Regions from separate parts of the Erwinia persicina genome, predicted to be linked through region 3. Evidence: predicted binding sites of a transcription regulator. Region 3 holds the regulator's gene; each other region holds the start of a gene.
The links. Region 3 encodes Fur, which represses iron uptake genes when iron is present. Its sites were predicted from a motif close to ATAATAATGAGAACNACTATCAA; they were not measured.
Positions count from the first base shown of each region.

Region 1 (5,227 bases), 1.3 Mb from region 3:
AAACCGGTCTCTTCCAGCTTGCGGGCATTGTCCAGCGCTTCGGCAATGGTTTCCCCGGTGACGAACTGCTCGCCCATCAGCCGCATCGCCATATCCACCCCTTTGCGGATCAGCGGTTCGCCACTCTTACCGATAATGCGGTTAAGTGAGCGTGTCAGGCTGGCTTCGTTATGCGTGGCGACCAGCCGACCGGTGAACAGCAGTCCCCAGGTGGCGGCATTAACAAACATCGACGGGCTGCGGCCGAGGTGGGAGTGCCAGTTACCGTTGCTGATCTTATCGCGGATCAGCGCATCGCGGGTTGGCTTGTCAGGAATACGCAGCAGGGCTTCGGCCAGACACATTAACGCCACGCCTTCCTGTGAGGAAAGTGAGAACTCCTGTAGCAGGCTTTGCACCATACCGGCGCGCCCGCCTGCCCCTTTCTGGTGCCGTAGCTTATCGGCAAGTTGCCAGGCCAGACGATGCGTTGACTCTGCCAGCGCCTGCGGTAAGCGGGCCTGCTCCAGCAGCATCGGCACCGCTTCGGGCTCCGGGCGGCGCCAGGCAGAGGTGATGGCGGCACGGGCAACGGACTGCGGCAGGATCTGCTCGGCAAAGTCGAGGAACGGCTGGTGCGCTTCGTCCTGCGGGCGTTCATCGCTTTCAACCGTGGCGGTGCCGGCCGGAATTTCTGCCAGCGTGGCCCCCTGCTCAATCTGTTGCAGGTAGTTGAAAATCGCCTGTTTGATCAGCCAGTGTGGCGTGCGGTCAATCTGAAGCGCGGCCTGTTTAATCCGGTCACGCGTTGCGTCGTCCAGTTTCACGCCCATGGTAGTTGTGCCCATGCTTTACAGCTCCTGAGTCAATAGATAGCAAATGATAGAGTGCAATATCACTGATGTTGCAACTTTGTGCAACCTCGTTAAATGTGACACTCACCTCAAACTTAAAATATCGCTTTTTGTTAACAGATAAAAAGCGGCATGGATATTGCTGCAAGAAACTGGCCAGGTCTGTAAAGGCAGGTAAACCCTGGCTTTCATAAGGTTGTCGTGCGGGTGCAACCCGATTAAATGTGATGCAGTGCAACCTGCCAGCAATTAGTCGTAACAACCTGGTGAAATGAATGTGCAAGCTGTGTTAAATCGTTTGTGCCACACAGCCGTTTACGGCAGGATACCGCCCCCGGCTGGATGCCATACCCACGCGTGCCTTTGCTACGTTCCGGCAATCGACGCCTGTGCAGCCTCCCGCTGTGGAAACTAATAATAAGTGGAGAACCTGAATGACTCTAAGTACGCCAATGATGGTGACATTCTGTATTTACATTCTCGGCATGGTGTTGATTGGTTTCATCGCTTACCGTTCAACGAAAAACTTTGACGACTATATTCTGGGGGGCCGCAGTCTGGGGAGTTTTGTTACCGCGCTCTCCGCGGGAGCCTCGGATATGAGCGGCTGGCTGCTGATGGGCCTGCCCGGTGCCATCTTCCTCTCCGGTATCTCCGAAAGCTGGATTGCCATCGGCCTGACCCTGGGAGCCTACCTGAACTGGAAAATTGTCGCGGGCCGTTTGCGCGTGCAGACCGAGCATCACGACAATGCCCTGACGCTGCCGGACTATTTCTCCAGCCGCTTTGAGGACACCAGCAAACTGCTGCGGGTGATCTCTGCGCTGGTGATCCTGGTGTTCTTCACTATCTACTGTGCCTCCGGTGTGGTGGCCGGTGCCCGTCTGTTCGAAAGCACCTTCGGGATGAGCTATGAAACCGCCCTGTGGGCCGGTGCGGCGGCTACCATCGTCTATACCTTTGTTGGCGGTTTCCTGGCAGTCAGCTGGACCGATACGGTGCAGGCGACGCTGATGATTTTCGCCCTGATCCTGACGCCGGTGATGGTTATTCTGGCCGTCGGTGGCCTGGATGATGCGATGGCCGTCATCAGAGCGAAAAGCATTGAGAACGTTGATATGCTGAAAAACCTCAACTTTGTGGCCATTATTTCCCTGCTGGGCTGGGGGCTGGGCTATTTCGGTCAGCCGCATATTCTGGCGCGCTTTATGGCGGCAGACTCTCACCGCTCAATTCGTACCGCACGTCGTATCGGCATGATCTGGATGATCCTGTGTCTGGCTGGTGCCGTGGCGGTAGGCTTCTTTGGTATCGCCTATTTCCAGAACCATCCGGAACAGGCGGGTGAGGTGTCACAGAACGGCGAGCGTATCTTTATTGAGCTGACCCGCATTCTGTTTAACCCGTGGATTGCTGGTGTGTTGCTGTCGGCCATTCTGGCCGCGGTGATGTCCACCCTGAGCTGCCAGCTGCTGGTGTGCTCCAGCGCGCTGACAGAAGATCTGTATAAGAACTTCCTGCGCAAAGGGGCCAGCCAGCGCGAACTGGTGTGGGTAGGGCGCATGATGGTGCTGCTGGTGGCCGCCATCGCCATCGGTCTGGCGGCGAATCCGGATAACCGCGTGCTGGGTCTGGTGAGCTACGCCTGGGCCGGTTTCGGTGCGGCATTTGGCCCTGTGGTCTTGCTCTCACTGGTGTGGAAGCGCATGACGCGCAACGGGGCACTGGCAGGTATGATCGTGGGTGCCGTGACGGTGCTGGTCTGGAAGCAGTGGGGCTGGCTGGATCTCTACGAGATCATCCCGGGCTTCCTCTTCGCCAGCATTGCCATTGTGGTATTCAGCCTGTTCGGTAAAGCGCCATCGGCCGCCGCGCAGCAGCGTTTTGATGCCGCTGAAGCGGAATACCAGGCCGACTAACGGCTTCTCTGTCCGCTGGTACCGCCAGGCGCCAGCGGATCTTTCCCGCACTTCTTCTGCTGTTTTCCGCTCCCTTCCTGCCGTTAGCGTTACATTTGCTTAAATTTTACCCCCCGCAAAACGCGAAAATAAGCCCGCGCCATCTTGTATTTCCTTAGCCGATAATGATAATCGATATCGTTCTTATTTTACTTATCTTTACTGAATTTGACCGGATTTCACATTTGAGGTGTCAGGCATGTTTGTCCCGTTTCTGATTATGTTACGTGAAGGGCTGGAGGCGGCGCTGATTGTCAGCCTGATTGCCAGCTATCTGAAGCGGACGCAGCGAAGCCAGTGGTTTCCTGCCATGTGGGCGGGCGTGTTTGTGGCGGCTGCCCTGTGCCTTGCTCTCGGCTGGTTTATCAATGAAACCACCGGTGAATTCCCGCAGAAACAGCAGGAGCTGTTTGAAGGGCTGGTGGCCGTCATTGCCGTGGTGATCCTGACCTGGATGGTATTCTGGATGCGCAAAGTGTCGCGTAACGTCAAAGCCCAACTCGAAGATGCCGTCGACAGCGCGTTACAGAAGGGCAACAGCAGCGGCTGGGCGCTGGTGATGATGGTATTCCTCGCCGTCGCGCGCGAAGGCCTGGAATCCGTATTCTTTCTGCTGGCGGCCTTTCAACAGGACGTGGGCTATGCGCCGCCGCTGGGCGCGATGCTGGGTCTCGCCACGGCGGTGGTACTGGGCATGCTGATTTACTGGGGCGGCGTGCGCCTGAACCTCGCCAGCTTCTTTAAATGGACCAGCCTGTTTATCATTTTTGTCGCCGCCGGGCTGGCTGCGGGGGCAATACGCGCCTTCCATGAGGCCGGCCTGTGGAATCATTTTCAGGCGGTGGCGTTTGATTTCAGCCAGACCCTGACAACGCACAGCGTCTTCGGCACCCTGCTGGAAGGACTGCTGGGCTATCAGGAAGCCCCAAGCGTGAGCGAAGTGGCCGTCTGGTTTATCTATCTCGTTCCCGCGCTGCTGCTGTTTATGATGCCTGCGCGAACGGTTGCACCCTCTGCGCGCATCACGCGCTGAATCTGGCCGGACAGGTCACCGACCTGCCGCTTATAACACTTAGACTGGGAAGACCCTATGACCACTCATTTTCGCCGTCAGGCCCTGAATGTTGCCCTGCTGGCGGCGCTGACCTCGTCGGGCGCTGCACTGGCTGCGGATATTCCGCAGGTGAATGTCAGCGTGAACGACAAACAGTGTGAACCCATGTCCCTGACGGTTGATGCGGGAAAAACGCAGTTCATCATCAAAAACAACAGCCAGAAAGGGCTTGAGTGGGAGATCCTGAAAGGGGTGATGGTGGTGGAAGAGCGTGAAAATATCGCGCCGGGCTTTACGCAGAAGATGACGGCAAACCTGGAAGCGGGTGAATACGACATGACCTGTGGTCTGCTGAGTAATCCGAAAGGCAAGCTGATTGTCAAAGCCAGCGGCAGTAAGGTCAATGACGGCAAGCCGGATGTCTTACAACTGGTGGGGCCGATTGCCGATTATAAGCTGTATGTCACTAAAGAAGTGGAGCAACTGGTTGCCGGAACGAAAGCCTTTACCGATGCGGTAAAAGCGGGCGATCTGCAGAAGGCCAAAGCCCTGTTTGCCCCGACCCGTCAGCACTATGAGCGTATCGAACCGATTGCCGAGCTGTTCTCCGACCTGGATGGCGCGATTGATGCCCGTGAGGATGATTTTGAGAAGAAAGCCGAAGATCCTAATTTCACCGGTTTCCACCGCTTAGAAAAAGTGCTGTTTGCTGATAACACCACTCAAGGTCTGGATAAGTTTGCTGACCAGCTGTACAAAAATGTGCTGGATCTGCAAACCCGTATCAGCGAGCTGGCGTTCCCGCCGGGTAAAGTGGTGGGCGGTGCTGCCGGTCTGATTGAGGAAGTCGCGTCCAGTAAGATCTCGGGTGAGGAAGACCGCTACAGCCGCACTGACCTGTGGGATTTCCAGGCCAACGTTGATGGCGCGCAGAAAATTGTTAATCTGCTGCGTCCGCTGGTGCAGAAAGCCAATCCACAGCTGCTGGCGAAAGTGGACGGTAACTTCAAAAAGGTGGATACCATTCTGGCGAAATACCGTACCAAAGATGGCTATGAGTCTTACGATAAATTAACCGATGCTGACCGTACGGCACTAAAGGGTCCGATCACGGCATTAGCCGAAGATCTGGCGCTGCTGCGCGGCACGCTGGGTCTGGATTAAGCACAAATGGCAAAACCTGTTGATGACGTGGCACTGACGTCACGCCGTCGTTTACTGAAAGGGATGGGCATCCTCAGCGGTGCCCTTGCGCTGGCGGGCGGATGCCCGGCTCATGCAGCGGTCGATGAGAAAACTTCTTCCCCGGGCACCCTGTCTCCGGGGGCCCGCCAGGAGCGTCAGCCATTTTATGGCGCGCACCAGGCGGGGATCACCACCCC
Region 1 covers NZ_CP082141.1:2,028,276-2,033,502, forward strand. The annotation lists gene putA (trifunctional transcriptional regulator/proline dehydrogenase/L-glutamate gamma-semialdehyde dehydrogenase) at 1-827, opposite strand, end outside; gene putP (sodium/proline symporter PutP) at 1,268-2,752, shown strand; gene efeU (iron uptake transporter permease EfeU) at 2,991-3,824, shown strand; gene efeO (iron uptake system protein EfeO) at 3,882-5,009, shown strand; gene efeB (iron uptake transporter deferrochelatase/peroxidase subunit) at 5,016-5,227, shown strand, end outside.
Region 1: the regulator Fur is predicted to act here: its motif matches at 2,917-2,939, upstream of efeU (iron uptake transporter permease EfeU).

Region 2 (5,227 bases), 2.0 Mb from region 3:
AGGGATCGTTACGCTCCAGGAATTATCTTTAAGTTGCGATCCGTCGCGCGATTTCCTTTAGTGTAACCGTATACACTACTACGCTGTTCAGCGTTCCCCCGTTTTTACTACAGGACTTATTCATGGTTTATCAAGCAGATGCCCGCCGTTATGAGACAATGACCTATCACCGCACCGGGCGCAGCGGTCTGAAACTTCCGGCTATTTCCCTCGGCTTATGGCATAACTTTGGTGACAGTACTCGCGTCGATAACAGCCGCGAACTGCTGCGACATGCTTTTGATAACGGTATCACTCATTTCGACCTGGCCAATAATTACGGCCCGCCCCCGGGATCGGCTGAAGAAAACTTTGGCCGCATCCTGCGCGAGGATTTTCGCGGCTATCGTGATGAACTCGTGCTCTCCAGCAAGGCGGGTTACACCATGTGGGAGGGGCCATATGGTGACTGGGGTTCGCGTAAGTACCTGATTTCCAGCCTCGATCAAAGTCTGCAACGTATGGGCGTGGAGTATGTGGACATCTTTTATCATCACCGCCCGGATGCGGAAACGCCGCTGGAAGAAACCATGACCGCGCTGGATCATCTGGTGCGTCAGGGCAAGGCACTGTACGTCGGTCTGTCAAACTACCCGGCGGATCTCGCTGCACAGGCCATTGCCCTTCTGAAAGAACTGGGCACGCCCTGTCTGATCCATCAGCCTAAGTATTCGATGTTTGAACGTGCGCCGGAAAACGGCCTGCTGGACGTGCTGGCCGACCAGGGCGTAGGCAGTATTGCGTTCTCGCCGCTGGCGGGAGGTATGCTGACTGACCGCTATCTTAACGGCATACCTGAAGACTCGCGTGCTGCCAGCGGCAGCCGCTTCCTCAGTGGCGATCAGCTGACGCCTGAAAAGATGGAAAAAGTGCAGCGACTGAATGCGCTGGCGTTGCGTCGCGGGCAAAAGCTGTCACAAATGGCGCTGGCCTGGGTACTGCGCGGCGACCGCGTTACCTCGGTGCTTATCGGTGCCAGCAAAACCAGCCAGATCGATGACGCCGTGCAGATGCTGGGCAACCGCGACTTTACTGCGGATGAACTGGCAGAGATTGAAGCCATTCTCGATTGATATTGACCAGCAATCCTCTCCGGGCCGGTCAGAAACGATCGGCTCTGTTATTCCCCTTCCAGAAAAATCCCAAATCCGCCTGTTCCGCACATTTTCAGAGTTCCCCAGGCGTAACGTTGATGAACTGTTTATATTGTGCTTCTACGGTGGCGCAGTCAGGCCGCTGATAAAGGAGATAATATGAAACGCTTATTGCTTATTGCCGCTTTGCTGGCAAGTTTATCCCCGCTGGCGGTACACACAGCTTACGCCGACAGCGCACGCATCACTCTGGCTCCCGGTATTACACTGCATTTAGGCGATCGTGACGATCGGGGACGTTACTGGGACGGTGGCCGCTGGCGCGACAACCACTGGTGGCGTAATAACTACCGCTACGATGAAGGGCGATGGTGGCGACACGAGCAGTGGCGACGTCATCAGGAGATGCGTCGTCATCATCAGTGGGAAAAGGAGCGTCGCTGGCGCGACCACGATCGCCGGCGCGAATGGCGTCATCATGAAAATGAACGCCGTCATTATGAACGCGACCGACGCGATCGTCACGACCGCTGGTAATTTTTCAGGGCGACCCGTAACCGGGTCGCCCTGTTATTTTATGACAGGGTCAGAGGTTCATTGCCATGGCCACCAGCAGGTAGCCGTTTAATACCACCACCACGGCCACAATCACCCAGCCAATACTCTGCATCAGTCGTGAGTTCACCATATCGCCCATCAGCTCACGATTGCCGGTGAAGGCCAGCAGCGGCACCAGCGCCAGAGCAATACCGAAGCTTAACAGGACCTGGCTCATCACCAGAATACGCGTCGGTTCCCAGCCCGCCATAATCACAATAAAGGACGGCAGCATGGTGACCACGCGACGTACCAGCAGCGGGATATGGAAGCGGATAAAGCCCTGCATTACCACCTGACCGGCCATCGTCCCTACTACGGTTGAGGAGAGCCCGGCCGCCAGCAGACTGAGACCAAACACCACGGCGGCCGCTTTACCCAGCAGGGGATCCAGCGTCAGATAGGCCTGGTCGAGGTCGGCAATGCCGCTGTGGCCGCTGAAGTGAAACGCGGCTGCCGCGGTCGCCATCATCGCCAGATTAACAAAACCGGCAATGGTCATGGCAATGGCCACATCCAGCTTGGTAGAGGAGTAGCGCTGTGCACGCGTGCCCCCCTCGTCTTTTTGCGTCAGGGACGAGTGAAGATAGATGACATGCGGCATGATCGTCGCCCCGAGTACGCCCGCCGCCAGCAGCACGGCATCCGCCGTTGGCAGGGAAGGCACCGCCATACCGTGCATCAGGTCGATAATTTTAGGCTGTGAGAAGAACAACTCAATGACATAGGCGGCCGCCACGAACAGCAGCAATCCGCCAATGATAAATTCCAGCGGCTTCTGCCCGCGGCTCTGCAGCATCAGGATCAGGAAAGTGGCCACCCCGGTGAGCATGGCGCCCTGCAGCAGACTGACGCCAAACACCAGCTTGAAGCCAATGGCCGCGCCGATAAATTCCGCCAGGTCGGTGGCCATGGCAATAATTTCCGCCTGCACCCAGTAAAACCAGACAGCCGGGCGTGGAAAGCGGTCGCGAATATGCTCGGCAAGGTTTTTGCCGGTGGCGATACCCAGTTTTGCCGACATCAGCTGGATGACCATCGCCATCACGTTGGCCCACACGACCACCCACAGCAAGGTATAGCCGTAGGAGGCTCCGGCCTGGATATTAGTGGCAAAGTTTCCGGGATCGATGTAGCCAATGGCCGCGATAAAGGCGGGCCCCATCAAGGCAAACTTGATTTTACGATTACTGCGAATGTTCTGCTCCGCAGTGCGGCTTCCGAACATAGTGTTTACCCCTGAAACGATGACCTGACTGTCTATGCTGCCTTTCATTGATAACGATTATCAAGTGCATAGGGAACGGTTGTTTTTATCGCTGTGATAGCCAGCGCTATAAGGTATAGCCATGGCTATACTTCAAAATAAACTACGGTAAACTCAAAAAATGAGCAACCTTTTTTACTGTAGGTTATTCGGAAATCACTTACCAGCTAAAGGGTTATTTTTTAATCAAACAGCGCTTGTCAGCGCGCGTTAAATCGGGGATAACGTGCCTGAATATGAGGTAAGTCGTTAAGTTTTGGTGAAAACATGTGACGGGTCATGCTTTTCTGCAATCTGATGCAATAGGGAATTGTTATATTGCGGCTTAGATCTCGTTTTTCCCGTTCTTGTTACATAGAATGTGCAACGAAATATAACAGCCCTCAAATTTGGAGCAAACATGTCCCGCATTCTGCACTTTGCTTTGGCACTGGCGGTAGTCGCCCTGCTGGCCCTGTTGGTCAGCCGCGATCGTAAGAACATCCGTGTGCGTTTTGTCATACAGCTTTTAGTCATTGAAGTTCTGCTGGCCTGGTTCTTCCTGACCTCGGAAGCTGGCCTGGGTTTCGTCAAAGGCTTCTCAGATCTGTTCGAACTCCTACTGAAGTATGCGGCGCAAGGGACTAACTTCGTCTTCGGTAATATGAGCGATAAAGGCCTGGCATTTTTCTGGCTTAACGTCCTCTGCCCTATCGTCTTTATCTCGGCGCTGATCGGTATTCTGCAGCACTTCCGCATTCTGCCAATCATTATCCGTGCTATCGGTACCGTGCTGTCGAAAATCAACGGCATGGGGAAGCTGGAATCTTTCAACGCAGTAAGTTCACTGATTTTGGGACAGTCAGAGAACTTTATTGCCTATAAAGATATTCTCGGCAAGATGTCAGAGCGCCGGATGTACACCATGGCAGCCACCGCTATGTCGACTGTTTCTATGTCGATCGTCGGGGCGTATATGACCATGTTGCAGCCAAAGTACGTCGTGGCCGCACTGGTGCTGAATATGTTCAGTACCTTTATCGTGCTGTCGCTGATTAACCCGTACCGCGTGGACAGCGAAGAAGACCTGAAGCTGGGTAACACCCATGAGGGTCAGAGCTTCTTTGAAATGCTGGGTGAATACATCCTCGCCGGCTTCAAAGTGGCCGTCATTGTCGCCGCAATGCTGATCGGCTTTATCGCGCTGATCTCGGCCATCAACGCCCTGTTTGATACTATTTTCGGTATCAGTTTCCAGGGCATTCTGGGGTATGTGTTCTACCCGTTCGCCTGGATTATGGGTGTACCGAGCCATGAAGCCCTGCAGGTTGCCAGTATCATGGCCACCAAGCTGGTGTCTAACGAGTTCGTGGCGATGATGGATCTGCAGAAAATTGCCGGTACGCTGTCTCCGCGTGGTGAAGGCATCCTCTCCGTGTTCCTCGTCTCATTCGCTAACTTCTCGTCTATCGGTATCGTCGCCGGGGCCATTAAGGGCCTGAATGAGGAACAGGGTAACGTCGTGTCGCGCTTCGGCCTGAAGCTGCTGTACGGTTCTACCCTGGTGAGCGTGCTGTCGGCATCAATTGCCGGTCTGGTACTGTAATCACCTGGCGGGGCCGCTGGCCCCGCTTTCTTTTCTCCCCAATCTTCTTCCCCTCCCTGCAAGCCCTTCGCGCCTCCATCGCCATACAGACGCTTAAATACAGCCTGAGAGTGCACCTCAGCGACCAGTCGCTGAAAAATATCCGTAGGGGTAAAACAGAAACGAAAAAAAATCCGCCTGAGCAGATTATGAGGAAGAAAAAAGCGTTTTCAGAATTTGGTGGAGATAAGCGGGATCGAACCGCTGACCTCTTGCATGCCATGCAAGCGCTCTCCCAGCTGAGCTATACCCCCACATCTTAATTCTCAGTTTCCCGGTGCCACCTTGTCTTCTGGTAAAGAGTTGGTGGAGATAAGCGGGATCGAACCGCTGACCTCTTGCATGCCATGCAAGCGCTCTCCCAGCTGAGCTATACCCCCAAACCGGAAAACTGTGTCGTGTTGACGGCGGGGATGATATGAAACGGTGGAGGTGGTGTCAACGCTAAAATAACAATCTGAGATCGATCGCTGAAAAAGCCGTCAATGCAGGGCTAAAAGCGTTAACTCCCTGTTTTTCACCCCCCTTTCCGCCACTGCCGTTTCCGCGATGCCGTTCTGTTAATGACGCGTTAATAACAAGGTTAAAAGCTACTTGTTTTTGTTA
Region 2 covers NZ_CP082141.1:1,318,452-1,323,678, reverse strand. The annotation lists gene K6L24_RS06005 (aldo/keto reductase) at 123-1,112, shown strand; gene K6L24_RS06000 (DUF2502 domain-containing protein) at 1,293-1,670, shown strand; gene K6L24_RS05995 (Nramp family divalent metal transporter) at 1,720-2,958, opposite strand; gene K6L24_RS05990 (NupC/NupG family nucleoside CNT transporter) at 3,398-4,582, shown strand; tRNA gene K6L24_RS05985 (tRNA-Ala) at 4,800-4,875, opposite strand; tRNA gene K6L24_RS05980 (tRNA-Ala) at 4,926-5,001, opposite strand.
Region 2: the regulator Fur is predicted to act here: its motif matches at 3,000-3,022, upstream of K6L24_RS05995 (Nramp family divalent metal transporter).

Region 3 (5,227 bases):
CGGCCTGGCCGCACCCGGTGCTTTTCATTCGCGGAGACCGCTCACCGTATCTGGCAGACGAATATCGTGATGCGCTAATGTCACAGTTCCCGCAGGCCCGTGCACATGTAATAAGCGGTGCCGGGCACTGGGTACATGCCGAAAAGCCCGATGCGGTGTTACGTGCTATTCGTCGTTTTTTTGCGTTGTAAAAAAATTATTTGCTCCGGTTATCATAACCAAAATCATGCGTGTTGCTGCAGGGCGGCAAGACGTTCGGTCAAGGGTGTGAGCAGAAATCACTCAGTGGCCGGGAACAGGCCCAGGAAGGGCCGGATTAAGGACGCCATCATCCCCCCGACCGCTTGAAGAATGAAGGGGATAAATGATTGTCGTCACCACTTTCACTGGGGTATGATGGCGCGCTAAAATTTTGCCGCTGCTGAACCCTCAGACGGCATATCGGCCAATTCATCAGTCATCCAGCCTTTCAGTACGACGATTCCTATGGCAAAAGAGAATACGGACCGCACAACGATCGATCTGTTTGCAGATGAACGTCGTCCGGGACGACCCAAGACCAATCCGCTGACGCGTGATGAGCAGTTGCGTATCAACAAACGTAATCAGCTCAAGCGTGATAAAGTGCGCGGCCTGAAACGTGTTGAGCTGAAAATGAACAGCGACGCGGTGGATGTCCTGAATCAGCTGGCTTTCGAGCGTAATATGAGCCGAAGTGAGCTGATTGAAGAGATGCTGCTGGCACAGCTGCAAAGCCATCAGCCCTGATTCTTTCGGGGGGTGAGCACTCAGCGACAAAACCAGCAGTATTACTCATTTATCCGCTTACGGCGGTCTGTTATCATTAACGATATCTGCTAAAAAATCAGCAGTCACCATATCATTAAGATTCAAGAGGTTATTAAGCTCATGGCACTCGTCGGCATTTTCTTTGGTAGCGATACAGGCAATACCGAAAACATTGCAAAAATGATCCAGAAGCAACTGGGGAAAGATGTTGCAGAAGTTCGTGATATTGCTAAAAGCAGCAAAGAAGACCTTGAAGCCTTTGATATTCTGCTGCTGGGCATCCCGACCTGGTACTACGGTGAAGCACAGTGTGACTGGGATGACTTCTTCCCGACGCTGGAAGAGATCGACTTCAACGGTAAACTCGTGGCCCTGTTCGGCTGTGGCGATCAGGAAGATTACTCGGAGTACTTCTGTGATGCGATGGGCACTATCCGTGACATCATTGAGCCGAACGGTGCCGTCATTGTTGGCCACTGGCCGAGTGAAGGCTATCACTTCGAAGCCTCTAAAGGCATGGCAGATGACACCCACTTCCTTGGCCTGGCCATTGATGAAGACCGTCAGCCGGAGCTCACCAACGAGCGTGTTGAGCAGTGGGTAAAACAAATTTCAGATGAACTTCAGCTGCAAGACATTATCGAAGCATAGCTATAACAGCTTGATGTGGGAGGTATCTCACATCAAGTGAGTGGTTTTTCCTATAGAAGTAATAGATACATATTTGTAACTTTCATCTGCAAAACTGTACAATAACCCCATCGGTTACCCGCTTTCTCAGCGCAAGCCCCATTATTGAGGACGTGAGTCGCCCTAAGGGCGATGAGATGAGGCAGATCGAGATGTTAAACCAACATAATCCGGGCGCGCGCTTCCCTGGATGTAACGACACTTATCCTTACATCCCTTGCGGTTTCAGGCATCCCTTTTGGTTTTCATTTCGAATTATCAGTTCTATACTGAAACGCACTCATTTTTAGCGCCGACCGATGTTCAGGGCTTTTCAGCCACTAAGTGACTCGCAAAGTAACAGGACAATATCCGCATGACTGACAATAACACCGCATTAAAGAAGGCCGGCCTGAAAGTCACGCTTCCCCGACTGAAAATTCTGGAAGTGCTTCAGGAACCAGAGGGCCATCACGTCAGTGCGGAAGACTTGTACAAACGCCTGATTGATATGGGCGAAGAAATTGGTCTGGCTACGGTTTACCGTGTCCTGAACCAGTTCGATGACGCGGGGATCGTTACCCGCCACAACTTTGAAGGCGGTAAATCCGTTTTCGAACTGACCCAACAGCACCACCACGATCACCTGATCTGCCTGGACTGCGGTAAAGTCATTGAGTTTAGAGACGAATATATTGAGGAGCGTCAGCGTGAAATCGCTACGCGTCATGGTATTAAACTGAGCAACCACAGCCTGTATCTTTATGGCCACTGTTCGCTGGGTGATTGCCGTGAAGACGAGACTCTGCACGATAAGTAATCTGATCGACTGAATGCAAAAACCGATGGCCCTGCCATCGGTTTTTTTATGCCTGTCTTACAATGATTCCTGTCGGCTGAAGCGCTGCCCATCCGGGCTTACCGCTCTAATCTGCACGTCTCCGGTTACCGTTGGTAGGTTTTGTCTGTCGTAATACTGCCAGCGCTTTCCGCCGTCGGTGCTGAACTGCATCTCTAAACCAGGGAAGGCCGTGTTAGCTTCAAGTTTGCCAGCCACAATGCGTGCGCCTGGCACCGGTAAACGATAGCTGATGCCATGCTTATCGAGTTTAGCCAGCTCTCGCTGACCAAGAATATTGGCGAATCGCTGCCAGTCATCGTGTAAAGCACGCTGGTCAATCCATTGCGTTTCACCGCCCCGATACTCTTTGCCAGCTTGATAATCCTGCTCCCAAGCCGCACGATGCCAGGAGCGCTCTGCTGCAGAGAACATACGCGGGTAGATCATAGACTCCATCTGGTCATCAGTGCGTACAGTCTCACTCCACAACTGTGCCGACATACCGGTTGCACCAGGCCATGGTTTGTCAGATTTCGCATTGAAGAACTGACCGTCACGATCAACAGAAGTTTCTGCATTTTGTGGCATATTATCCGGCGCAAAACTGAACATTTTACGTTCATCATTATAACGAGTGCCCCAGTAATAGCCCCTTTCGAGTGGATTCACCTCAGACGGGAAATCCATATAGAGATAGTCTGGGTTTGAAACAATCACCTGATAGCCTTTGTTCGCCCAGTCATTCACCGTGTCGAAGCCACCCCAGTAAAGCGTATCCCAAAAATTTACCGCAACTTCAGGCGTAGCGAACGCATGGGCATCCTGGGCATTTTTCAAACCATCCTGCCAGGCCTGCATTCGCTCAATACCGTGTTTTTTGACTAATTCACTGACCTTCAAAGCAAAATAGCTCGGAAGATGCCCCAGATCGCTGACCTTACCTGATGCAATCATGGCCTGACAAACCTGGGACTTCGCCCACGGCTGATCTTCCCTGCTGAGATCAAGCTGACCTTTACCCGCCTCAGGGTGTTTGATATCGGTATAGCCAACACCAAGACGAATATTTTTTGCTTCATCCCCCCCAAAGTGCCAGCTACGCAGTGGCTGCCCGGCTTCGCGGTGCATAAGCTGAATTTCACTGATGACCTTATTAGCAAAATGCAGTGAGGAAGTCAGGCATGGGTTCAGATAGCTGGTCCGGTCATAAAGTTGTACCGACGTAGTATTGGAGTTATCTCCTGGATCGACCAGACGGTACTCTGACGCTTCTTTTGCACGGCCAGCGTTCATCAGGTGCTGATAACGCGCTTCCATGGCGATCACGGCAGCGCGGGCATGGGCAGGCATATCGACTTCTGGCAATACCTGGATACCGCGTGCTTCAGCAAATTTCACAATCTCAATGTAGTCGTCACGGCTGAAGTAGCCACTTCCGTTATTATCGCTGAACGGCCCTGAGCCTAACTGCGGTAACAGACAACGCTGTTCTTTGAGGTCGTGACAGCGTCGGCTACCCACTTCAGTCAGCTCTGGCAGGCCAGGAATTTCAATACGCCAGCCTTCATCATCCGTGAGATGGAAGTGGAAGACGTTAATTTTCCAGGCGGACATCTGGTCAAGCATCCTCAGGATGGCCGTTTTACTGTGAAAGTTTCGGCCCACATCAAGGAAGATGCCGCGGTAGCTAAAGCGTGGTGCATCATCAGCCTTCAAGGTGGCAATACGATGACTTCCGTCTGCTGGCAGGAGTGACATAATTGACTGCAGACCGTAGTAAACCCCCTGCGCATCGTACCCAATCACCTCGGCTTTATCTTTCGAGATAACCAAACTATAAGCCCCTGATATCGAAGGAATATCTTTCAGGGCTGCTGGGTTCACGGTGGTAAGGATAGGATAACCTGCCGCATTCAGTTTCACGCCCAGCAGGGAGAAACGTTGTTTAACGGCTTCCGCCCGATCTTTCGGTAAACTCGCCAAATTAAGGTTTATACCCTGACTGAGATCGGCATCCTCTTCCGCTATCACCACTTTCAGCGGAGTGGGAACAATTTGTCCACGAAGTTCGCTGGCAGCAAGTTGTTTAACATCTTGATTTTTCACGTAGCGGCTGCCAGCTTCCATCAGAATATTTTTATCTTCAGGAGTGCGTTTCCACTGATCACCAATCGGAACCACGAAACGAGAGAGATCTTCTGTATCCGTAGCCTGAATGATTTTTGGTTTAGCATCACCGGACGTCACATACCAGCGTGGCATCACGTCCGTGCTAAATAGCTGCCAGTACTCATTAACAATCGGGATGACGACAGAAGCCCCGGGTGCCAAACCGACAAATTTATCCGTAGGTTCCAGCCGGGTCAGATCGCCGACAATATGCACCATTCGAAACTGATCGTTCTGAACAGCCAGCGTTTTATGGACGTTGCTCATATAGATTGCCCAGTTTTTACTGGTGATTGTTGGCCCATTGTTCGTCAGCGTAATCGTGGCGCGGTTGCAGGAAGCCCAGTCAGCCCCAAGTACAGCACAGTCCACACCGTTGAGCGCAGCATGGTTATCAGTAACCTGATAGCTAACACCGAACTGACTGATTTGATCCACCAGCTGCTGGCTCGCGAGACCGGTACTGCTTCCCAGAATAGCGATAACTGCCAGTGCTAACTGACTGGTTCTTTTAACATTCATAATTGCATCCTTCCTTGTCAATTATTGATTAGCCTGCTGAATTTCCTGCCAAAGTTTGCCACAGCGTTCATGAACACCTTCACCGCCGCCCATTTGTTCCGCGTCCAGGCAGCGTTCATAGTCAAGGACTCGCACACTTTCCTGGCGGGCAAACTGCTGGTGCTGTGGCTGCTGGTGCAGAGAGCCAGGTAGCGGTTTGCAGGCCTTAACCTTTTCAGCGCTGCCGTTTGCCTGATT
Region 3 covers NZ_CP082141.1:3,321,824-3,327,050, forward strand. The annotation lists gene ybfF (esterase) at 1-191, shown strand, start outside; gene ybfE (LexA regulated protein) at 487-768, shown strand; gene fldA (flavodoxin FldA) at 910-1,440, shown strand; gene fur (ferric iron uptake transcriptional regulator) at 1,835-2,278, shown strand; gene K6L24_RS15265 (beta-N-acetylhexosaminidase) at 2,336-4,990, opposite strand; gene chiQ (ChiQ/YbfN family lipoprotein) at 5,012-5,227, opposite strand, start outside.